4 regions of the Pantoea sp. ABR1s genome follow, and region 3 is predicted to be linked to each of the others. Evidence: riboswitches for the same ligand, from Rfam matches in the RefSeq annotation. Region 3 holds a riboswitch; each other region holds the start of a gene.
The links. A riboswitch is a leader RNA that binds a small molecule or an ion and turns the genes downstream of it on or off. The one in region 3 is predicted to bind thiamine pyrophosphate.
Positions count from the first base shown of each region.

Region 1: it holds a riboswitch for thiamine pyrophosphate, as region 3 does, so the genes downstream of both, thiB (thiamine ABC transporter substrate binding subunit) here and thiM (hydroxyethylthiazole kinase) in region 3, are expected to answer to the same signal.
Region 2: it holds a riboswitch for thiamine pyrophosphate, as region 3 does, so the genes downstream of both, thiC (phosphomethylpyrimidine synthase ThiC) here and thiM (hydroxyethylthiazole kinase) in region 3, are expected to answer to the same signal.
Region 4: it holds a riboswitch for thiamine pyrophosphate, as region 3 does, so the genes downstream of both, ACXKZD_RS22995 (FAD-dependent oxidoreductase) here and thiM (hydroxyethylthiazole kinase) in region 3, are expected to answer to the same signal.

Region 1 is NZ_CM173823.1:3,406,454-3,412,143, reverse strand. Features, by position in the region: gene thiQ (thiamine ABC transporter ATP-binding protein ThiQ) at 1-450, opposite strand, end outside; gene thiP (thiamine/thiamine pyrophosphate ABC transporter permease ThiP) at 434-2,044, opposite strand; gene thiB (thiamine ABC transporter substrate binding subunit) at 2,020-3,006, opposite strand; TPP riboswitch at 3,053-3,155, opposite strand; gene sgrR (HTH-type transcriptional regulator SgrR) at 3,191-4,852, opposite strand; gene ACXKZD_RS16140 (MFS transporter) at 5,107-5,690, shown strand, end outside.
Region 2 is NZ_CM173823.1:3,860,531-3,866,220, forward strand. Features, by position in the region: gene hemE (uroporphyrinogen decarboxylase) at 1-1,062, opposite strand, end outside; gene nudC (NAD(+) diphosphatase) at 1,103-1,873, opposite strand; gene ACXKZD_RS18180 (Rsd/AlgQ family anti-sigma factor) at 1,963-2,469, shown strand; TPP riboswitch at 2,622-2,722, shown strand; gene thiC (phosphomethylpyrimidine synthase ThiC) at 2,810-4,732, shown strand; gene thiE (thiamine phosphate synthase) at 4,735-5,361, shown strand; gene ACXKZD_RS18195 (aminotransferase-like domain-containing protein) at 5,556-5,690, opposite strand, start outside.
Region 3 is NZ_CM173823.1:1,392,971-1,398,660, forward strand. Features, by position in the region: gene ahpF (alkyl hydroperoxide reductase subunit F) at 1-844, shown strand, start outside; gene ACXKZD_RS06435 (AEC family transporter) at 905-1,864, opposite strand; gene ACXKZD_RS06440 (hypothetical protein) at 1,962-2,159, opposite strand; TPP riboswitch at 2,467-2,567, shown strand; gene thiM (hydroxyethylthiazole kinase) at 2,602-3,399, shown strand; gene thiD (bifunctional hydroxymethylpyrimidine kinase/phosphomethylpyrimidine kinase) at 3,386-4,186, shown strand; gene ACXKZD_RS06455 (GntR family transcriptional regulator) at 4,239-4,925, opposite strand; gene ACXKZD_RS06460 (mannitol dehydrogenase family protein) at 5,026-5,690, opposite strand, start outside.
Region 4 is NZ_JBSZSY010000004.1:391,085-396,774, reverse strand. Features, by position in the region: gene ACXKZD_RS23015 (hypothetical protein) at 1-850, shown strand, start outside; gene ACXKZD_RS23010 (alkene reductase) at 1,119-2,237, shown strand; gene ACXKZD_RS23005 (ArsR/SmtB family transcription factor) at 2,254-2,568, shown strand; gene ACXKZD_RS23000 (cysteine hydrolase family protein) at 2,813-3,358, shown strand; TPP riboswitch at 3,422-3,541, shown strand; gene ACXKZD_RS22995 (FAD-dependent oxidoreductase) at 3,673-4,611, shown strand; gene thiS (sulfur carrier protein ThiS) at 4,601-4,798, shown strand; gene ACXKZD_RS22985 (thiazole synthase) at 4,801-5,559, shown strand; gene ACXKZD_RS22980 (HesA/MoeB/ThiF family protein) at 5,569-5,690, shown strand, end outside.

The sequences.
Region 1 (5,690 bases), 2.0 Mb from region 3:
CACCGGACGGTCACGCAGCAGACAGCGTGCCAGTGCCACGCGCTGTCGCTGTCCGCCTGACAGCTCGCCCGGCAGCCGCGTCAGCAGATCGCCTAATCCCACCTGATCGGCCAGCGCTGCAAGCTGCTGGCGCTGCCCGGCGCTCAGCTTCAGTCCGGGGTGCAATCCCAGCGCCATGTTCTGCTGCACGCTGAGGTGCGGAAACAGGTTGTTCTCCTGAAACAGCATCGAAACCGGCCGTCTGGCCGGCACGCTGTGGGTGTGCTCCTGGCCGTCAATCATCAGGGTGCCCTGTTTCACCGGCAGGAAACCGGCAATCAGGCTCAGCAGGGTGCTTTTACCGGCCCCGCTGGGGCCGAGGATCGCGATGCGCTCGCCGCGGGTGGCGTTGAGACTAAAGCGCATCGGCAGATGCTGATAAAGGTACGTGAGGTTATTCAGTGTCAGCATGGCGGCCTGGTAATTTTTCCATCAGGGTGAACAGCAACAAACAGAGCAGCAGCAGCAGCAGCGCGGTCACTGCACCGTCAGCACCGCGATAGGCACCGATCTGTTGATAAAGGTAGAACGGCAGGGTGCGGAAATCGGCAGTACCAAATAGCGCCACCACGCCAAAATCACCGATCGACAGCACGCAGGCAAAGGCCAGCGCCTGGGCCAGCGGACGTTTCAGCGCCCGCAGTTCAATCAGCCGCAGCCGGTTCCAGCCGTGGATATCCAGCGAATCACAGAGTCTGCCGTAACGCTCCGCGACGTCACGCATCGGGTTCTCCAGCACTTTCAGCGCATAGGGAATGGCGATCAGCGCATTGGTGAAGATCACCAGCCCGTCCGCCGACGCCGGCAGACCAATGGTGGCGTTAAACAGCAGGAAAAAGCCGGTGGCGAGCACGATGCCTGGCATCGCCAGAATCAGCATGCCGCTGGTGTCGATAAGGGTTGCCGCCGCCGGGCGCTGACGCAGGCGCAGCTCGCGGCTGCTCCACAGCAGCATCATGGTCAGCACCACACAGAGCAGACCGGCGCCGGTGGCGATGCGCAGTGAGGTAAACGTCGCCTGCCAGAGTGCAGGCTGCGCCAGCGCGCCGCGCAGTCCGCCGTGCAGACCATCGATGATAACCGCCGCCAGCGGGGGCAGCAGCAGGATCAGCGCCAGCAGGATCAGCAGCGCATCAACCAGCTGCGCCCCGCGCGAATCCTGCGGATCGCGCCAGCCGTTCAGCTGGCTGGTTCCGGCGGGAATGGCCTTGCTGAAGCGCTGACTGAGCAGCACCAGCGTCACGCAGCAGCCAAGCTGGATCAGCGCCAGCAGTGCTGCGCGCCCCGGATCGTAGTCATAACTCAGCGCCTGGAAAATCGCCAGCTCGATGGTCGTCGCCTGCGGGCCGCCGCCCAGTGAGAGCACGGTAGCAAAGCTGGCGAAACAGAGCATGAAGATCAGCGCGCCGGTCGGCAGCAGCTGACGCCGCAGCCATGGCCACTCCAGCAGACGAAAATGGTGCCAGCCGCGCAGGTCGAGCTGTGCCGCCAGCTGACGCTGTTCCGCCGGAATGCTCTCCAGCGCCTGCAGCATCAGGCGGGTCGCCAGCGGCAGGTTAAAGAAGACGTGCGCCAGCAAAATGCCCGACAGACCGTAGGGAGAGAAGTGGTAATCAATCCCTGCCAGCTGGCACAGCTGCGCCAGCCAGCCGACACGACCATAGACGGTGAGCAGACCAAATACCGCCACCAGCACCGGCAGCACCAGGGTCATGGCGCACAGACGCAGCAGCAGCTGACGGCCAGGGAAACGGCGTCGATAGAGCGCGCGCGCCAGCGGCACCGCTGGCAGCAGCGACAACAGCGCGGAGAGCAGCGCCTGACCAAAAGAGAAGGCGATAACGTGATGCAGGTAATCATCCTGCAGCACGCTGCGCCAGTCATTCTCTGGCGCGGCGCTCCAGAGTGCACCGAAGGCCAGCAGCGCCACGCTGATTAACAGCAGCGTGGCGAGCGAACCGGGGATAAGCCAGCGCGGCATCAGCGGCTGACGGCGCGTTGCCACTGGCTGATCCAGCCTGAACGCTGGCTGGCAACCTCTTCCGGCGAGAACTGCAGAGCGGTGGCGGGCACAGTGAGTGCGCTAAAACCGGCAGGCAGTGGCGTGTCGATTACCGGGTACATCCAGTTACCGGTGGGAATCGTGCGCTGGAAGTCGGGTGACACCATAAACTTCATAAACTGCTGTGCCAGCGCCGGCTGCTTGCTGCTGGCTAACTGCGCGGCAACTTCAACCTGCAGATAGTGGCCCTCTGCAAACGGCGCGGCGGCATAGTTCTCTTTTTTCTCTTCGATGATGTGGTAAGCCGGTGAGGTGGTGTAGCTTAGCACCAGATCGCCTTCGCCCTTGAGGAACAGGCCATAGGCTTCACTCCAGCCTTTGGTCACCGTCACGGTTTTCTGCGCCAGCTTCTGCCACGCCTGCGGTGCCTGATCGCCATAGACTTTCTGCATCCACAACAGCAGGCCTAAGCCGGGGGTGCTGGTACGGGGATCTTCGTAGATCACCCGCCACTTCTCCGGGCTGTCGACCAGCTCTTTCAGGCTTTTTGGCGGATTCTTCAGCCGGGTTTTGTCATAGACAAACGCGAAGTAGCCATAATCAAACGGCACGAAGGTGGTGTTGTGCCAGCCGCCGGGCAGTTTTAATGTCGAGGTATCGACCTGACTTTCGGCAAACAGACCGGTTTTCTGCGCCGCCTGTACCAGATTGTTATCCAGCCCCAGTACCAGATCGGCTTTGCTGCTTTTTCCTTCCATGCGCACGCGGTTCAGCAGCGACACGCCATCTTCCAGCGTGACGAATTTCAGCTCGCAGTTGCACTGCGCCTCGAAGGCTTTTTTAACCGCCGGGCCAGGGCCCCAGTCAGCGGAGAAGGAGTCGTAGGTGTAGACCGTGAGAACCGGCTTAGCCGCCAGAACGGGGGCGGAGAGTAACAGCAGCACCGGCAGAACTTTGTTTAACACTTTGCGCTCCTTCAGGAGAATAGGGGATGAGTCGCAAAGGATCTGAGCACAGAGGCCTCCCAAATCCCTACGTCGGTATTAACCGAATCAGGTTCGACGGGTATCTCTCAGCTGCTTGCTGGTGGCAGGCGGCACCCCGTTGAGAACGTCACATTCTAGTCATTTCAGCGCCGGGGCGAAAGCCTCACAGCGCGGGTGGCGCGAACCAGGCGGATTTAAAATCAAACCAGCCCAGCGTATTCATCCGAACGCCGCGCATGCTGCGCTGACCTTCAAGCAGCAGCCAGTGGTGAAACAGCGGATGCAGACCCGCTTCTTCGACTAACTGTTTACTCCATTCGGCCAGCGGCAGCGTTTTCTCGCGCCAGCGGGCCGCATCGCTGTGCCAGTCGATCGGCAGACAGTGATGCAGCAACGGGATCTCATAAAGCTGCGCAAACAGAGAGTAAGTCAGCGGCAGGGTAAAGTTCACGCTGCCAAGCCAGATATCACTTTCCGCTTCGCCCTGATACCAGCTTTCGTAGCTGATCTCGCGGGTCTCCAGCGTGACGCCATGCTCTGCCAATAGCGGACGCAGCGCGTTAGCGATGCCTTCATGCTCCACGTGCTGGCTGTACCAGGTCAGCGTCAGGTGGGTTAAGCCAGGCGGTTTTTCCACTGGCGTCAGGTCGCGCCGATGATGCCAGCGTGGCAGCAGGCCATACGCCGGAAACCAGTAGCGCTGGTAGCCGACACCGGCGTGATTGAGCAGGGCGATAGGATTAAACAGGTAGCTGACCCAGCGCCGGACCGCCTCGTTGCGTCCCTGTTCTGAACGCTGGTCGAACAGCAGATAGTAGCAGCCCTCTTCAAGGCGGCTCTCCTCCTGAATCTCATCGGCTCCGTCGCCCTGCAGACGGACACCGGCATAGACCAGCTCATCGCTGATGTCGGGCAGTACCCAGATAGAGACATCATCAATCAGCGCGCGAAAACCAAAATAGTCATCAAACGCTTCGATCTTCAGCTGACTCTCCTGATTGCGGATCACCCGGTAAGGACCGGTGCCAACGGGCTGGCGGGCAAAATCGTGCAGCGTCGGCCATTCGCGCGGCAGGATCATCGCACTGACGCTGCCCAGCAGCCAGGGTAATCCCTCGTCGGGCTGGCTTAAGCGGATATCCAGCGTCCAGGGCGCGGGCGAGTCGATCTGCTCAATATGGGAAAAGAGCGGATGGGGGCGCTGACGCTCCAGCGTGGCCAGCACATCCTCCATCTCCAGTTCTCTGCCGTGATGAAAGCGAATCGCCGGACGCAGAAAAAAGCGCCAGTGAAGCGGGGAAGTCTGCTGCCAGTGGTGCGCAATATCGGGCTCGATTTCCCCATTTTCCTCATTTATCCGCGTCAGGCCGTTGAAAATCTGTCGCGCAATATGGGTTTCGGAGCGCCGCAGCGGCGAACCGGGCAGCAGATTGAGCAGCGGACGATAGTAGAGCACCCGCAGGATATGCTTGCCCTGACGGAAACTGCGCCCCAGATGCGCGGCGATCATCTGCCGTACCTGATTTTTATCGCCCACCAGCTGGACCAGCTGATCGATGCGATCCTGCTCCAGCAAATCCTCGGCACGTTGCTGCTGCAGGGCCAGTCCGGTATAGCAGAAGGTAAGCTGTGAACGCTTGCCGCGTCCGGCTTCCGCCTGCCAGATTAGCCAGCCCGCGGCCTGCATCCGGTTGAGCAGATTGCGCATATGGCGGCGCGAGCAGTGCAGCAGGTCAGCCAGTTCGCTAAGGGTAATCTCCTGCGTTTGCCCCTGACAGCTCTGCCACAGGCGAATGAACTGCTGCTTCAGACGTGATGAGGACATAAAAGAGGAACTCCCGATGAAAAGCGCTCTGTTTTTCTTGCCCTATTTTAAGAGCAAACTTTGCGTTATGGGAAGAGCGGGAGGCATTCAGTTCTGAATGGCGTTCGACCCTGACTTCGCTGTTCAGCGGAGTGCTTTTCTGAGTAGGGTGCATTTACACCGCCAGCAGATGATCTCTGCTGGCTTTTTTCATGTTGCGCGGTATCGTCTACCCTTCTTTTTTCCCCTCTGTTTGTTCTGTAAGGGATTTCGGTATGAAATCGCTGTTAACGCGGCAGCGCCGCATCAATCCGGTTTACCTCGCTTTTATGGTCGCCTCGTTCATGCTGGGCATCGCGGGCGCACTGCAGGCGCCGACGCTCAGCCTGTTTCTGACGCGCGAGGTGCAGGCGCGGCCCTTTTGGGTCGGACTGTTTTTCACCATCAATGCGGTGGCCGGTATCGTGGTGAGCATGCTGGTGGCAAAGCGCTCTGACAGCGTCGGCGATCGTCGTCATATCATTCTCTTCTGCTGCCTGATGGCGCTGGTCAATGCGCTACTGTTTGCCTTTACCCGCCACTATCTGACCTTACTGACGCTGGGCGTGCTGCTGTCAGCGCTGGCCAGCGTCTCAATGCCTCAGCTGTTTGCGCTGGCGCGGGAATATGCCGATCAGTCGGCGCGTGAAGCGGTGATGTTCAGTTCGGTGATGCGTGCGCAGCTGTCGCTGGCGTGGGTGATTGGGCCGCCGCTCTCCTTCGCGCTGGCGCTGAACTACGGCTTTGTGACGCTATTTATGGTGGCCGCCGCGCTGTTTCTGATCTGTATCCTGCTGATCTGGTTCACCGTGCCGTCGGT
Region 2 (5,690 bases), 1.6 Mb from region 3:
CTGATGCCAGGGACGTGATAAACGGTGTACCGCCTCAACAAAGACGCCCGCATTTTCCGGTGGCACATCCAGATGAATACCATGACCCAGATTAAAGACATGCCCGGTGCCCGAGCCAAAGCGCTCCAGGATCCCAGCCACTTCCTGTTCTATGCGCTCAGGTGCCGCATAGAGCATAGAAGGATCCATGTTGCCCTGCAGGGCGACTTTGTCGCCCACGCGACGGCGTGCATCATCAATATCGGTGGTCCAGTCGAGACCCAGCGCGTCACAACCGGTGGCGGCCATCGCTTCCAGCCACTGTCCGCCGCCTTTGGTGAAGAGCGTCACCGGCACGCGGCGACCGTCGTTTTCACGCAGCAGGCCATCGACAATTTTGTGCATGTAATGGAGTGAGAATTCGCGGTAATCACGACCGGTCAGCACGCCGCCCCAGGTATCAAATACCATAACGGACTGCGCACCGGCGCGGATCTGAGCATTGAGATAGAGGATGACGCTGTCGGCCAGCTTATCCAGCATCGCGTGGAGCGTAGCGGGATCGGCATACATCATCTTCTTAATTTTGGTAAACGCCTTGCTGCTCCCGCCTTCCACCATATAGGTGGCCAGCGTCCACGGACTGCCAGAGAAGCCAATCAGCGGCAGGTCGCCGTTCAGGTTCTTACGGATGGTACGGACAGCATTCATCACATAGCCCAGCTCCATTTCGGGATCGGGCACCGGTAAACGCTCAACGTCAGCGCGGCAGGTCACAGGGTTTGAGAAACGCGGGCCTTCGCCGGTTTCAAAGTAGAGACCCAGTCCCATCGCATCCGGAATGGTCAGGATGTCACTGAAGAGGATGGCGGCATCCAGCGGATAACGGCGCAGCGGCTGCAGGGTGACTTCACAGGCCAGCTCGGCGTTTTTACACAGCGACATAAAGTCACCCGCCTGGGCGCGTGTCGCTTTGTACTCCGGCAAATAGCGCCCGGCTTGTCGCATCATCCAGACCGGCGTGACATCAACCGGCTGACGTAACAGGGCACGCAAATAACGATCGTTCTTCAGTTCACTCATCTCAACACTCTCTCAATAACAGGCGTGTAGTGTAGCACTTTCACACTTCGGCGCGGCACAGGGCGACGGTATCTTCAATCAGGCGGCGCGCCACGGTGCCTGGCGGTGGCAGCAACGGCAGCTCATCAAAACGGAACCAGGCCGCATCCAGCAGCTCTTTACCGTCGTGCTGCAGATCGCCGCTGTCATACTCCGCCATAAAGGCTGTCATCAGCGATTGCGGGAAGGGCCACGGCTGGGAGGTAACGTAACGGACGTTTTTGACGCGGATATTGCTCTCTTCCATCACTTCGCGGGCAACGGCCTGCTCCAGCGTCTCGCCCACCTCCACAAAACCTGCCAGCACGGTGTAGACCTTGTTGCGATGGCGGGCATGATTCGCCAGCAGGATTTCATCACCGCGACGGATAGCCACAATGATGCAGGGTGCGATCTGCGGATAGTAACGCTCGCGGCAATGGCTGCAGAGACAGGCAAATTCATGTTTGCTTTGGTGCATTTCATGGCCGCAATAGCCGCACCAGCGATGAGAACGGTAGAATTCCGCCAGTTGCACACCGCGACCCACCAGCTGAAACAGCGCCACATCCTGATCGATCAGCTGTCGTACTGAGAACATATCGGCAGAACGCGGCTCACAAATCAGCCAGACTTTTTCGCCCTGCCACTCACCGATGGTCCGGGCTTTACTGCCGGTCAAACCAAATTTTTCGGCGTTTCCGTGGGGTAAATCACCTTGTGGTAACCAAAGTTTCTGTTCATGGCTGACAATCCACCATCCAGCGTCTACGCTTGAGATTTCGCATTGCATTTATTTCGTCATCCTTAGCGTCAACTCGCACGCTGAAGTCCTGATGTTAAGTGTGTAGATAAACAACTATAACTCACATGGAGTTAGATATGCTTAACCAGTTAGACGTCCTGGCTGAACGCGTAGGTGGCAGTAATGAACTGGTCGATTCGTGGCTTGAAGCCCGTCGTCAGCTACTGGTGACCTATTATCACCTGGTCGGACTTAAACCAAACAAAGAGGCGCTGACGCGTCTTGATGAGCAGGCTCTGGACAACTTCTGTCACGGTCTGGTCGATTATCTTTCTGCGGGTCACTTCAGTATCTATGAACGCGTGATCAGCGAAATGAGTGGCGACAGCCCGATGATTGCCGCCGCACAGATCTATCCACCGCTGGAAGCCAATACTGAGCGTCTGATGCAGCTGTATGACGGCCACCTGCAGCAGGCGATCGACGACGAGAACTGCATGACCTTCCAGCAGGCACTCTCCGAAGTGGGTGAAGTGCTGGAAGCACGCTTTACGCTGGAAGATAAGCTGATCCAGCTGGCATGGGATAACCAGCTTGTCCCCCCGCCGGTTGCCAATGACAGCCATATCGCGCGTCCGGCTTAATCATCATCTCCGGCAAAGGGGTTGAGATTATCCCGTAGCCCTTTTATGCTGAACAGGTTCTGAGGAGAGTGCTCCAAAGAACCTTTTTGATTTTTGCTTTGAAATATAAGGTTTTTACATCTGGCTCTGTTATCAGACACCAGCGTAAAAACAGCTTCTTGTCGGAGTGCCCAGTTGGGCTGAGACCGTTAATTCGGGATCCGCGGAACCTGATCAGGTTAGAACCTGCGAAGGGAACAAGAGTAAATATTCTCTGTATGCCAGCATGCTAACGCTGTCTATACGGTTACTCCTTCCGAACTCCGGACAAGCATCGTTCCCCCTTAACAGGATGATTGCTATGTCTGACCAAAAAACAACCCGTCGTGAACAGCGTGCCCAGGCGCAGGAATTTATTGATTCCCTGCAAAGCGGCAGTGCATTTCCCCAGTCCCGCCGCATCTGGATTACCGGCAGCCGCGAGGATATTCGCGTTCCCATGCGTGAAATCGTGCTAAGCCCGACTCACATCGGCGGCAGCAAAGAACAGCCTCTCTATGAGCAGAACGAAGCGGTACCGGTCTATGACACGGCGGGTGCCTATGGCGATCCCGCGGCACAGATCGATGTTCATCGGGGCCTGGAAAAGCTGCGCGCCCGCTGGATTGCTGAACGCGACGACAGCGAACTTCTCGAACAGAACAGCTCAGGCTATACCCAGCAGCGGCTGGCTGACGAGGGGCTGGATCATCTGCGTTTCGATCAACTGCCGACACCGCGCCGTGCCCGCGCAGGCTGCTGCGTCACGCAATTGCACTATGCCCGCCAGGGGATCATCACCCCGGAGATGGAATTTATCGCACTGCGGGAAAACATGGGCCGTGAGCGAATCCGCAGTGAGGTATTGCTGCAACAGCATCCCGGCCACAGTTTTGGCGCGCATCTGCCAGCCAGTATCACGCCCGAGTTTGTACGTCAGGAGGTCGCTGCCGGACGCGCCATTATCCCTGCCAATATCAATCACCCTGAATCGGAGCCGATGATCATTGGCCGCAACTTTCTGGTTAAGGTCAATGCCAACATCGGTAACTCGGCGGTGACCTCTTCTATTGAGGAAGAGGTGGAAAAACTGGTCTGGTCGACTCGCTGGGGTGCCGATACGGTGATGGATCTCTCTACCGGTCGTTATATTCATGAAACGCGCGAATGGATTTTGCGAAACAGCCCGGTGCCAATCGGTACAGTGCCGATTTATCAGGCGCTGGAAAAAGTGAATGGCGTAGCCGAGGCGCTGAACTGGGAAATATTCCGCGATACGCTGCTTGAGCAGGCGGAACAGGGTGTCGATTATTTCACTATCCACGCTGGCGTGCTGCTGCGTTATGTCCCGATGACGGCGAAACGTCTGACCGGAATTGTATCGCGGGGTGGCTCTATCATGGCGAAATGGTGCCTGTCGCATCATCAGGAGAGCTTCCTGTATCAGCACTTCCGGGAGATTTGTGAAATCTGCGCCGCCTATGATGTCTCCCTGTCGCTGGGCGATGGCCTTCGTCCGGGTTCCATTCAGGATGCCAACGATGAGGCGCAGTTTGCCGAACTGCGTACCCTGGGCGAGCTGACCCGTATTGCCTGGGAATATGACGTTCAGGTAATGATTGAAGGCCCGGGGCACGTCCCGATGCATATGATCCGCCGCAACATGACAGAACAGCTCGACCTGTGCGATGAAGCCCCCTTCTACACCCTTGGCCCGCTGACCACCGACATCGCGCCCGGCTATGACCATTTCACCTCCGGTATCGGTGCTGCCATGATTGGCTGGTTTGGTTGCGCCATGTTGTGTTACGTCACGCCCAAAGAGCATCTGGGTCTGCCGAACAAAGAGGATGTGAAGCAGGGATTGATCACCTACAAAATCGCGGCGCATGCCGCCGATCTGGCGAAAGGCCATCCGGGTGCGCAGATCCGTGATAACGCCATGTCCAAAGCGCGCTTTGAGTTCCGCTGGGAAGATCAGTTTAATCTGGCGCTGGATCCCCATACGGCGCGGGCTATGCATGATGAAACCCTGCCGCAGGAGTCGGGCAAAGTGGCCCATTTCTGCTCGATGTGTGGCCCTAAGTTCTGCTCGATGAAAATTTCCCAGGAGGTGCGCGAGTTCGCAGCACGTCAGGATACGCACGCCGAGCCCGTTGAAGTGGGCATGGCGCAAATGTCAGACCGTTTTCGTCGGCGCGGCGGTGAGCTTTATCATCCCGCCGATGCCATTAAGGAGGAGTAACGATGCCCGCATTTCCCGCTACCGCCCCGCGCCTGGGGCTTTATCCGGTGGTTGATAGCCCCGACTGGATTGAGCGCCTGCTGAAGATGGGCGTTCGTACACTGCAGCTGCGCATCAAAGATCAGCCCGATGAGATCGCCGAACCCGCCATCGCTCAGGCGATTGCACTGGGTAAACGCTATGACGCGCGCCTGTTTATCAATGACTATTGGCAGCTGGCGATAAAGCATCAGGCTTATGGCGTGCATCTGGGTCAGGAGGATCTCGATGTTGCCGATCTTGCCCGGATTCATCAGGCAGGAATGCGTCTGGGGCTCTCCACCCATGACGATGCTGAACTGGATCGCGCACTGGCAATCCAGCCCTCTTACATCGCGCTTGGACATATTTTCCCGACGCAGACCAAAGAGATGCCTTCTGCGCCGCAGGGCATTGAGCAGCTGAAGCGGCATCTGACGCGCCTGACGCATATCCCCACCGTGGCAATTGGCGGTATCTCAATTGCTCGGGCACCTGACGTGCTGGCAACCGGCGTAGGGAGTATTGCGGTGGTGAGTGCGATTACCCAGGCAGATGACTGGCGTGAAGCAACACGTACTTTGCTGGCGCTGGCAGAGCTTCACCAATAAGGATTTGTGGAAGCTGTCCCGCATAGCGGCTGCAAAACCAGTAACGCCAGCGTTTCTGCCGGGAAAGCGGTGCGCAAAAGCGTAAGTTGCCGCTGGCGTGCTCTGATCCAAAACCTTAACGTGGCCTCCGTCAGGTTAAGGTTATCTGACCAGGGCCGGTTCCCTCCTCTTGCCGGCCCTGCTTCTTCTTTTCGCTATGCGAGAGTTGAAGCTGAAATCTGCGTCTCATGCTGGCACGAGAGCATGGCGCGTTCGACGGCTGCACCCACCAGCGCCAGCGCCTTCTCAGTCTGCTCGTTGATCGGCAGCCCGTAGTTTAAGCGCAGACA
Region 3 (5,690 bases):
TGAGCGTTTTGGCGGCCAGGTGCTGGACACGGTCGATATCGAAAACTATATCTCCGTACCGAAAACCGAAGGGGCAAAACTGGCCGGTTCACTGCGCGCACACGTGGATGATTACAACGTGGACGTCATTGAAAGCCAGAGCGCCATCAAACTGATCCCGGCAGCGAAAGAGGGCGGAATGCACGCCATCGAAACCGCCTCTGGCGCAGTATTGAAATCACGCAGCATCATCCTGGCGACCGGGGCACGCTGGCGTAACATGGGTGTGCCGGGTGAAGAAGAGTATCGCACCAAAGGCGTGACCTACTGCCCGCACTGCGATGGCCCGCTGTTTAAAGGCAAACGCACGGCGGTGATCGGCGGCGGTAACTCCGGCGTGGAAGCGGCCATCGATCTGGCCGGTATCGTTGAACACGTTACGCTGCTGGAGTTTGCTGGTGAGATGCGCGCCGATCAGGTGCTGCAGGATAAGCTGCGCAGCCTGAAGAACGTGGATGTGATCCTGAACGCCCAGACCACCGAAGTGAAAGGCGACGGCACCAAAGTCACCGGCCTGCACTATATCGATCGCACGACGCAGACCACTCATGAGCTGCCGCTCTCCGGTATCTTCGTTCAGATCGGTCTGTTGCCAAACACCCCATGGCTGGAAGGTGCGGTTGAGCGCAACAAAATGGGTGAGATCATCATCGATGGTAAATGCGAAACCAGCCTGAAAGGCGTGTTCGCCGCGGGCGACTGCACCACCGTACCGTACAAGCAGATCATCATCGCCAGCGGCGAAGGTGCTAAAGCCTCACTGAGCGCTTTTGACTATCTGATTCGTACCAAATCGGCAGAGTAAATTTTCGCCACTCAGACAATAGCCCTTTAGCACGTGTGCTGAGGGGCTTTTTTTAGGCTGTTAATAGCCCGCCAGCGTCATCAGCATCATCCAGATTGGCGTTGTGACCGCCGCAAACACGGTAGAAAAGAGCATGCTCGCCGCCGCCGGGCCGGTAATGACATTAAACTTCTGCGACATCAGATAGACGTTAACCCCGACTGCCATCGATCCCAGCAGCACCACCACTTTACTCTCCAGCGGCGGCAGATCGGTCAGCCACGCGATAGCCCATACCGTCATCGGTTGCAGCACCAGCTTCAGCAGGCAGATGGTATAGCTCTCTTTTAAGCCATCCCGCACCCGATAGTGCGCCAGGCTCATGCCCAGCGTCACCAGCGACAAGGGTGCGGCCAGTGAGGCCAGCATCTTTAGCGGTTCAGCGGCCAGCAGCGGCAAGGGACGTTGCAGAAAGCTCCAGGCTGTACCGCTGAGAATACCGATGATCAGCGGATTCTTCAGCACGCCGAGCAGGGTGCGCCAGAGTCCTTCCAGCGAGAAGCTGCCCTGTTTTGCCCACTCGACCGAAACGGTCAGTAAGGTCCAGAGGATCAGGCTGTTAAACACCAGCACCAGCGCCACCGGGGGCAGGGCTTCTGGCCCCAGCAGCACCGTGGCCACCGGGATCCCCAGCATGACGTTATTGGAAAAGATGCCGCCCAGCGCAAAAACCGACGCCGCTACGCCATCCAGATTAAACAGCCTTGTTGCCAGCAGTCGCCCCACGATAAACACCAGCAGGCAACTGCCGAAAAAGGCCAGCAACAGGCGCGCATCCACCGGCGGACTTTGCGAGAAGGTGCTCATCACCCGAAACAGCATGCAGGGCAGGGCAACGTTAAACACAAAGCGGTTCATCCCTTCGCTGATGCTGGCGGGCCATTTCCCGAGGCGCGTCAGGCAGTACCCCAGCAGGATGAGGATAAACAGCGGGGCTGACAGGTAAATTTGATGGCTTAAGCTTTCAAACAGCAGTGGCATAGAGAGAGTCTGGTCAGACGATGATTAGTTACCAGACTAACAAATTGCTAACTAACTGTTAACCTGAACTGTGTCCGGAATGACCGTTGCCGGGACGCTAACCTAACCAGCGGCGCGCCTGCCGATCGCTGATGTCGCGATAATAGACCCGATGAATAATTTCGCCACAGCCTGTGCAACGGGCGGAGATATAGGTGGAGAGGTACTGTCTGCCATTGGGTGCCACGGCACCCCTGCGTTCAATATTAATATCCTGCCATCGATGGCGGTGTGGAATAAGCGCTAAAAATCGCATCATACATCCTGAATAGTATGAAGTTCCGCTTCAGGAGTTTTCTGACTCCATGAAATAAAGTGTTTTTTACGATGATGCTGCGAGCAGGTTAATTATTATGGGGTAACCAGAGTCACTGCGGGAAATATTACCCATCCGGGTAATAAGCGGGGCTACCTATAAAGAGGTATCTCGTTAACCCGCAGCATTAAGCCTTTTTTTGCACCCTCAGGCGTTGATCGGGATCATGTGAATTGTTTCAGCTCTGATTATTTCCCAGGCGGGAGTCGCTTGCTTTCGCTGCGCGGCTTGCCTATGCTGCAAGCCGTAACACGACTCGGGGTGCCGCTTTCCACACGGAAAGGGCTGAGAAAAACCCGCTGACCTGAACTGGATAATGCCAGCGTAGGGAAGTCTGATGCCTGACCGCATTCGCCTTCTTGTTCGCCGGTTGGGAGCTACGATGACACATCAATCTCAACACCTTTCTGCCGCGCACTTCGCGCCCATTCTGCACGCTTTCCGGCGCCAGTCACCGCTGGTGCACTGTATGACCAATGACGTGGTCCAGAACTTCACCGCCAACGTGTTGCTGGCACTCCATGCCTCACCGGCGATGGTGATCGATGCCGCTGAGGCTGCCCAGTTCAGTAGCATGGCCGATGCACTGCTGATTAACGTGGGCACCTTAACCCGCGATCGCCAGCAGGCGATGCAGGCTGCGGTCACCGCGGCTAATCAGGCGGGCACGCCCTGGACACTGGATCCGGTTGCCGTCGGCGCGCTGACGCTGCGCAGTGACTTCTGCCAGCAGTTGTTAAGCCAGCAACCGGCGGTGATTCGGGGGAATGCGTCAGAGATTCTGGCGCTGGCACAACAGGCCAGCGGCGGGCGCGGTGTCGACACGCTGCATCAGGCGGATGCAGCACTCGATGCGGCCCAACAGCTCGCGGAAACCTGGAGCACGCTGGTGGTCGTCACCGGTGAAGTGGACTACGCCACCGATGGTCAGCGACTCCTTGCTGTACACGGTGGAAGCCCCTTAATGACACGGATAGTCGGGACCGGCTGCGCCCTCTCGGCAGTGGTGGCGGGTTTCAGCTCTCTGGCTGGCGATCGGCTGATGAATGTCGCGGCCGCCTGTCAGGTGATGGCGCTGGCGGGTGAAAAGGCGGCGGCGCAGGCTGCCGGACCCGGCAGCTTTGCCACGGCGTTTATTGATGCACTCTGGACGCTGGAGGGTAATCATGAAGCGTATTAACGCTCTGACGATTGCGGGTACCGATCCCAGCGGCGGCGCAGGGATTCAGGCCGATCTCAAAACCTTCTCGGCTCTGGGAGCCTATGGCACCAGCGTCATCACCGCGCTGGTGGCACAGAACACCTGCGGCGTGCATTCGGTTTATCGCATTACGCCTGACTTTGTTGCTGCCCAGCTCGATTCGGTGCTCAGTGATGTGCGCATCGACAGCGCAAAAATTGGCATGCTGTCAGAAACGGCTATCGTGGAGCAGGTTGCGGCCCGGCTGAGCAATGCGGCAATCCCGTTTATCGTGCTGGACACGGTCATGGTTGCGAAAAGTGGTGATGCGCTGCTCTCGCCAGACGCCGTAGCCAGTGTACGAGAGCTGTTATTGCCGCAGGTCTCGCTGATCACGCCTAATCTTCCGGAAGCGGCGGCGTTGCTGGACTGCGCCATTGCGGCAGATGAAGAGGAGATGCGCGAGCAGGGACGGGCATTGCTGGCACTGGGCTGTCAGGCTGTGCTGATGAAGGGCGGTCACCTTGCGGCGGCGGAGAGCCCGGACTGGCTGATCACGCACTCAGCAGAGCAGCGATTCAGTACGCCGCGGGTAAATACCCGTCATACGCACGGCACCGGCTGTACGCTGTCGGCAGCCTTAGCCGCGTTGCGACCACGTCATGCTGACTGGGCAGAGACGATTGGGGAAGCCAAAAACTGGTTACAGCAGGCGCTGCTGCAGGCGGATTCGCTGGAGGTCGGGAAGGGTATCGGACCGGTTCACCATTTTCATCAATGGTGGTAATGACGAAGGCCCGCATCGACCTGGTAATCAGGTGGTGCGGGCGGTTTCAGGTTCAGGGTGCTTCAAACCAGGCGCTGTTACGCTCGGCAATCGGGGTGATAGAGAAGATCATCTCCTGCAGATGACGACGCATTGCCGCTTCGGCTGCATCGGCGTCATGACGCTTCAGCGCCGCAAAAATCTCTTCATGCTGCTCAATCAGCTTGTCCGGTGGAGAGACTTCACTCAGCGTCAGAAACCGCACCCGGTCCATGGCCGCTTTGATGTTCTCCACCGTTTCCCAGGCCAGCTTACAGTCAATGCTTTCAGCAATCAGGCGATGAAACTCATCGTCCAGAGTGAGAAAAGCCTGGCTGTCATGCCGCTCAGCGGCCATGCGCTGCAGCTGCAGGTTATGCTCCAGCGCCATCAGAGCCGGATCATCAATCTCCAGTGCCGCACGGCGAACCACCGACACCTCAACGGCCTCCCGGATAAAGCGGCCATCCGCCACCCGCTTAGCGGAGATTTTGCGCACGAAAGTGCCACGCTGCGGCAATACCTGTACCAGTCCGGCTTCGGCCAGCTTGATGAACGCTTCGCGCACCGGCTGGCGTGAGACGTTGAAGCGCGCGGATACCTCTTTTTCCGAGAGCAGCGAGCCCGGCTGAATTGCGCAGGTGACGATATCTTTGCGCAGATACCGGTAAATCTGCTGATTTACCGGTTCGCTGGTAGTAATGGTATAGGCGATCGACATGCAGCAATATCCATATTACGGCTGGCAGGGGCCAGCGCGATGGGAAAGTGTCAGTCTAATCAGCGCGCTGCATCTGCGCCAGCGCTTTGTCACCAGGCTGTTATGCCTGGCTCATACACTGTTGCACCGTCGCCCGCGCGCCCTGAGTCGTCAGCTGCTGGTAATACGTCGTCAGTCGGGCCACCAGATCGGCGTTCTGCGCTAAATCTTCGCCAAAGATGTCGCGCAGACCCAATAGCGCACGGACACGCGCTTCGCCTTCTTCGCTACCGGTAACCGTCTCTGACAGCGTGGCTTTCAGCGGATCGCGGATCTCAATCGGTTGACCCTGTTCATCGATGCCGCCGACATAGCGCATCCAGCCCGCCACGCCCAGCAGCAGCAGGTCGCAGCGGCTACCGCGCTGCAGATGCCAGCGCAGACTATCGAGCATGCGTTGTGGCAATTTTTGCGATCCGTCAGTGGCGATTTGATATGTGCGATGTTTAATGGCACGGTTTTCGTAACGGGCGATCAGCGAATCGGCATAGGCGTTGAGATCCACGCCCTGGGTACGCAGCGTCGGCGCCTGCTCATCAATCATCAGTGAACGGGTGGCTGCGCGGAAATGGGGATCGGCCACGCAGTCACTGATGTACTCATAACCGGCCAGAAAGCCGAGATAGGCCAGGAAAGAGTGGCTGCCATTCAGCATGCGCAGTTTCATCTCTTCATAGGGCAGAACGTCACTGACCAGTTCTGCGCCCGCTTTTTCCCATGCCGGAC
Region 4 (5,690 bases), on a different replicon from region 3:
AGGATATTTAGCCACGCTCACCGTAACAAACAGATCTGAGAACACGACTAAAGAAACTATTACCGGAAAAGAATTACCTGCCAGTGTGGTGGTGATCTCACCCGAGGCAAGAGCGCGCCTGGTGCAGGCTATCGCTGAGCCCATTACGGCAGAGCAGCAGGCGAAAAATTCAGAGGAACTGGCAAAGACAAAGTCATCCGGTCAGGGACCGTCCGTTAACCTCGGATATGCGTTATTCAACGATCCCTACACCAGCTGGGACGCCAGAACATTTACTCCGCTTCTGAGTATGACGGCTGCTAATACGCAGACCGCTATGGATGAGTTTGCCGCTGCACTCCATGAGGTGCTGGCTGAAGGCCAGGTGGGCCGTAATCAGTATGATAATTCGGATACCTCGGAAGCCATGGCGCTGACCCTGACGCAGTCTAAGCTCCATAAACTGATAGAAAAATATGTCTCCGGCGATAACCAGAAGCAGGCGAATGAGATTGCTGATGAGATGATAAGCGTCAAAGTCGCCATTCGTGAACGTCAGACGTTGCTGGGAGCACAGGATACGCTGGCGTTAGCCATACGTCATGGAACACGCGACATGCAGGAGAGCGCACGTGACTATCTCAGCCAGGTTAAGAGCGCAACCGCACGGCCACAGGTGGAGCTGGCCGGGATGATGGAAGCCATGAAATCGGGCCGTGATATGGACTCTGTCTTCAGCACCTTTGCCGATTTGATTCGTGCCACGCCGAATCCTGACAACAAAGCACAGCCCTCCATTGATGGCGCACTCAGTCAACTGGAGGTTTATCGTCAGCAGTGGCAGGCGTTCACTGAAAAATACGCTTCTTAATGTTCTTATGATCCTGCAGGCAGCACCTCCGTCCCGGCGAAGCAATTTGCCTGAAAGCGGCGTCTGCAGGATCACCTCCTGACTTTACGCAGTCAGGCGCTGCGCTGAGAGATTGTTAATCCCACGCGCTGTCAGCACTCCACCCAGATAGTGACCCTCTGCCAGAAACCACCGATACCGCCCTGGACAAAAAGCACAGATTACACATTTACAAATTTAAATGTGTAAATATAATGTCGCCTCTTCACACATCAGAGGATTTTTTGTCATGCCGTCACTTTTTACCCCCTTGAGTCTGGGCGACCTTCAGCTTCGTAACCGCATTGTACTGCCGCCGCTGACGCGCTGCCGTAGTGAACAACCGGGCAACATTCCCGGCGAGATGATGGTGGAGTACTACCGCCAGCGTTCCAGCGCGGGACTGATGATCACCGAAGGCACCCAGATTGAGCCTCGCGGGCAGGGCTATGCATGGACGCCGGGGATCCACAGCGAAGCGCAGATCGCCGGCTGGAAAAAGGTTACAGAGGCAGTACATCAGCAAGGGGCCACGATTTTCTGCCAGCTCTGGCATGTTGGCCGCGTGTCGCATAATGAACTGCAGCCGGGCAAGCAGGCACCCGTTGCCCCTTCAGCCATCGCAGCCGATAACGTCCGGGTATTTATTGAAACCGGGCCTGGCGCCGGCATATTGACCGCACCCAGCGAGCCACGCGCACTGACTACATCGGAAGTTAAAGAGATCGTAGAGCTTTACCGACGCGCGGCGGAGAATGCCAAAGCGGCCGGTTTCGACGGTGTGGAACTCCATTCCGCCAACGGGTATCTGATTAACCAGTTTATTTCTGAGCACACCAACTTCCGTACGGATGAATATGGCGGCTCTGCTGAGAATCGTCTGCGCTTCCTGCGAGAAGTCGTTGAGGCGGTCAGCTCGGTATTTGGCAGCCACCGCGTTGGCGTCAGATTTGCGCCTCTGTTTACCAGTACCGACGAAGAGCGCGTCTATCTCGGCCTGGTTGAAAGTGATCCACACGCGACCTACATCCGCGCAGCAGCACTGCTGAACGAGCTGGAAGTTGGCTATCTCTCCATTGCTGAAGCCGACTGGGACAACAGCCCGGAGATGCCAGAGAGCTTCCGGATCACACTGCGGAAAACATTCCGCTCTCCGATCATCTATTCGGGTCGCTACACGGCTGATAAAGCGCAGCATGTGCTGGAAAAAGGCTGGGGCGACCTGTTTGGTTTTGGCCGCTCATTTATCGCTAATCCCGATCTGCCCGCGCGGATTAAATCAGGATATCCGCTGAATGAGGTCGATCACGCCTCCCTGTATGGCGGCACTGAGAAAGGCTATACTGACTATCCATTTTATCCATCCTGATATTCTGTGAGGCGGCATGTCCCCCGAAAATGCCCTGAAGTTACTGTCCAACCCGACCAGAGTGGCAGTGCTGAAGTGGCTTAAAAATCCTGACGAAGCGTTTGCGGGCTATACCCAGCTCTATCCCTTCGATCAGTATGGCGTCTGTGCCAGCCTCATACAGGACAAGGCGGGCTTATCACAGCCCGCCACCTCGTTATGCCTGAAAGCACTTCACAATGCGGGGCTGGTTGAAGCCAGCAAAGTCGGGAAATGGACTTACTATCGCCGCGCCGAACCGCGCATTCGTGAAATAACCGATGCGGTAACCCAATCGCTGCAGGCGCTTTAAAAGCGACGGCGTACAGGGTAATGTAGATGTCAGCGCCATCCTTCTGAGGGTGACTTCACCGAACGCATTAACTCAGGGTCAGAAAATGTTTATGTCAGTTCTGTCTTTCACAACCGTCACCACCACCGCCTCTGGCGGCGGCGTGAGCGACTCTGTGACAGGCACCTGACACAACTGATTCTCACTCCCCGCCGAACCGGACGGGGAGCTGTTCTCCGTTCTTAAAACTGAATGGAGACACGTCATGGTTACATCTGTAAGTGCACTTTTAATTATCGACATGCAGCAGGGCCTTTTTAATGGTCCCGAGGCTCCCTTCGCCGCAAATTCGATCTTGTCGAACATCTCACTTCTGATTACTAAAGCCCGGGCTTCTGCCGTCCCCCTCTTTTTCGCACGACATATCGGCCCGGATGATTCCCCTTTTAACGAGCAAAGCCCGCTGACGCGCCTGATCCCGGAATTGCAGGCTAACCCGCAGAGTGATGTCGTCTTCACCAAAAGATATCCCAGCTGTTTCAGGGATACTGGCCTGCAGCTTCAGCTGAAGCAAAAGGGCATTAAGCAACTGGTGATTGCGGGGATGAAAACGGAGTTCTGCGTTGATACTACCTGTCGGGCAGCCCCGGAGCTGGGTTTTAACGTCGTACTGATTTCCGATGCGCACACCACCGTCGATAATCCCCACCTCTCTGCGGAGAAGATTATTGCGCATCACAACCAGACGCTGGCGGGCCCCTTTGTGACGCTGGCAACCGCAACTGACTGGCATTTCGGTTCTGCCGGTTAAGTCCGATTTTCTGACCCGGTTCCATGCAGTCTGCTTGACGAAGCTGTCTGCTTAACTTACAACTAAACCCGTCAGGGGAGTCTCGCCAGAGAGACTGAGAGGCTAATAGCGCACCGCGCGGCTTAGCGACCCTTAGAACCTGACCCAGTTGATACTGGCGTAGGAAGACGGGTATCTCATCAGATACTTGCCGCAGGGGCGCATTCGCAACGTTCCTGCCTTTTCCCTCTGTATCACGGGTCTTCGTTAACTGATAACGAGGCCAAATTGAAAAATCTCATCCTGAATCTTTCTTTTCCTGTCCGGTGGATACCATGAGCCGCTGGTCGGTGCTCGGCAGCGGCGTTGCCGGGCTTTGTGTCGCCACGCTGCTGCTGGAGCGGGGAGAAACGGTCGAAGTTATTACTCAGCCTGACTGCCGTGCGGCCTCGCACTGGGCGGGCGGCATGCTCGCGCCCTGGTGTGAAGCAGAAAGCGCACCGCCACAGGTGATCGAATGGGGCCAGCACGCGGCCAGCTGGTGGGCGAAACGCGTTGATGGCGTGGAACAGCAGGGCACGCTGGTGGTTGCTCCGCCGCGTGACAGCCGCGAACTGACGCGCTTCGCCAGCATGACGCAGCAGCATCAGTGGGTCTCTCCCGGTGACATTGAACCCGCACTGGAAAACCGCTTTGCCCGCGGCCTGTTTTTCGCCGCAGAGGCGCATCTCGAACCGCGCCGCGCCTTGCAGCAACTGCGCGAAAAACTGCAACAGGCTGGCGTCCTCTTTCACAGCGGTAAACCCGGCGGCAAAATCATCGACTGCCGTGGCATCCACGCCTCCGATCGGCAGCCAGCCCTGCGCGCCGTGCGGGGCGAAATGGTGATCCTGCACACATCCGACGTACAACTCTCCCGTCCTGTCCGGCTGCTGCACCCGCGCTTTCCCTGCTATCTGGTGCCGCGTGCCGGAGGCCACTTCATGCTGGGTGCCACTATGGTGGAAAGCCACGACAGCAGCCCGATCAGCGCCCGGGCGATGATGGAATTGCTCAGCGCCGCTTACAGCCTGCATCCGGCACTGGCCGAAGCGCGGATCGTGGAGAGCGGCACCGGTCTGCGTCCTGCTTACCGGCAGAACCTGCCGGAAGTCCGCTACGAAAATGGGCGTTTCTCACTTAACGGCCTCTACCGCCACGGCTTTTTGCTGGCCCCGATCATGGCTGAAAAACTTATGCTGCAACTGACTCAGGAGATGACTCATGCGCGTTGAACTGAATGGACGCACGATTGAAACCAGCGCAACGACGCTGGCGGAGCTTATGGCGGAGCAGGAGATCGATCCGCGGACCGTCGCCACCGCGCTGAACGGGGAGTTTGTACCGCGTAGCCGCTATGCCGGCCAGCAACTTGAGGCGGGCAACCAGCTCGAAATCCTGTCACCGATGCAGGGAGGTTAACCATGTTCTATCAATTTACTCCGCAATCCCGATTTCTGCTCGGCACGGCCGGTTATCCGTCACCGGACATTCTGCATCAGGCGATCAACGCGTCAGGCGCGGAGATTATTACCGTCAGCCTGCGACGGGAAGGCAGTGAAGGCGGCGCTTTCCGCACGCTGCTGCAACAGCTCAACAAACGTATTCTGCCGAATACGGCAGGCTGCCACACGGTGAAAGAGGCGGTGACGACGGCGCAGATGGCGCGTGAACTGTTCGACACACCGTGGATCAAGCTGGAGGTGATTGGCCATGCCGACACGCTGCAGCCCGATCCTTTTGCGCTGGTTGAAGCCGCGCGGATTCTCTGCGCTGACGGGTTCCAGGTGTTTCCCTACACTACGGAAGATCTGATTGTCGGCGAAAAATTGCTGGAAGCGGGCTGTGAAGTGCTGATGCCCTGGGGCGCGCCGATCGGCTCCGGCCAGGGGCTGCGTAATATCGAGGGACTGCGCGCTATGCGTGCGTGGTTTAAAGATGTGCCGCTGATTATTGATGCGGGCATTGGCGCGCCTGGCCAGGCGGCTCAGGCAATGGAGATGGGTTTCGATGGCGTGCTGCTCAACACGGCGGTGGCAAAAGCGCGCGATCCGGTGCGTATGGCGGGAGCCTTTGCTGCTGCAATCCACGGCGGACACGAGGCGTTTCAGGCGGGATTGATGGAGCAGCGCGACATGGCGTCTGCTTCTACGCCTATTTTTGGTCTGGCACAATTCAGTTAAGGAGCAGCGATGGAGCGTTATCAGCGACAGACGATGTTGCCTGAGATTGGTGAAGCGGGGCAGCAGCGGCTGAGCAGGGCAAGGGTGCTGGTGGTGGGGGCGGGCGGGCTTAGTGCAACGCTGCTGCCGTT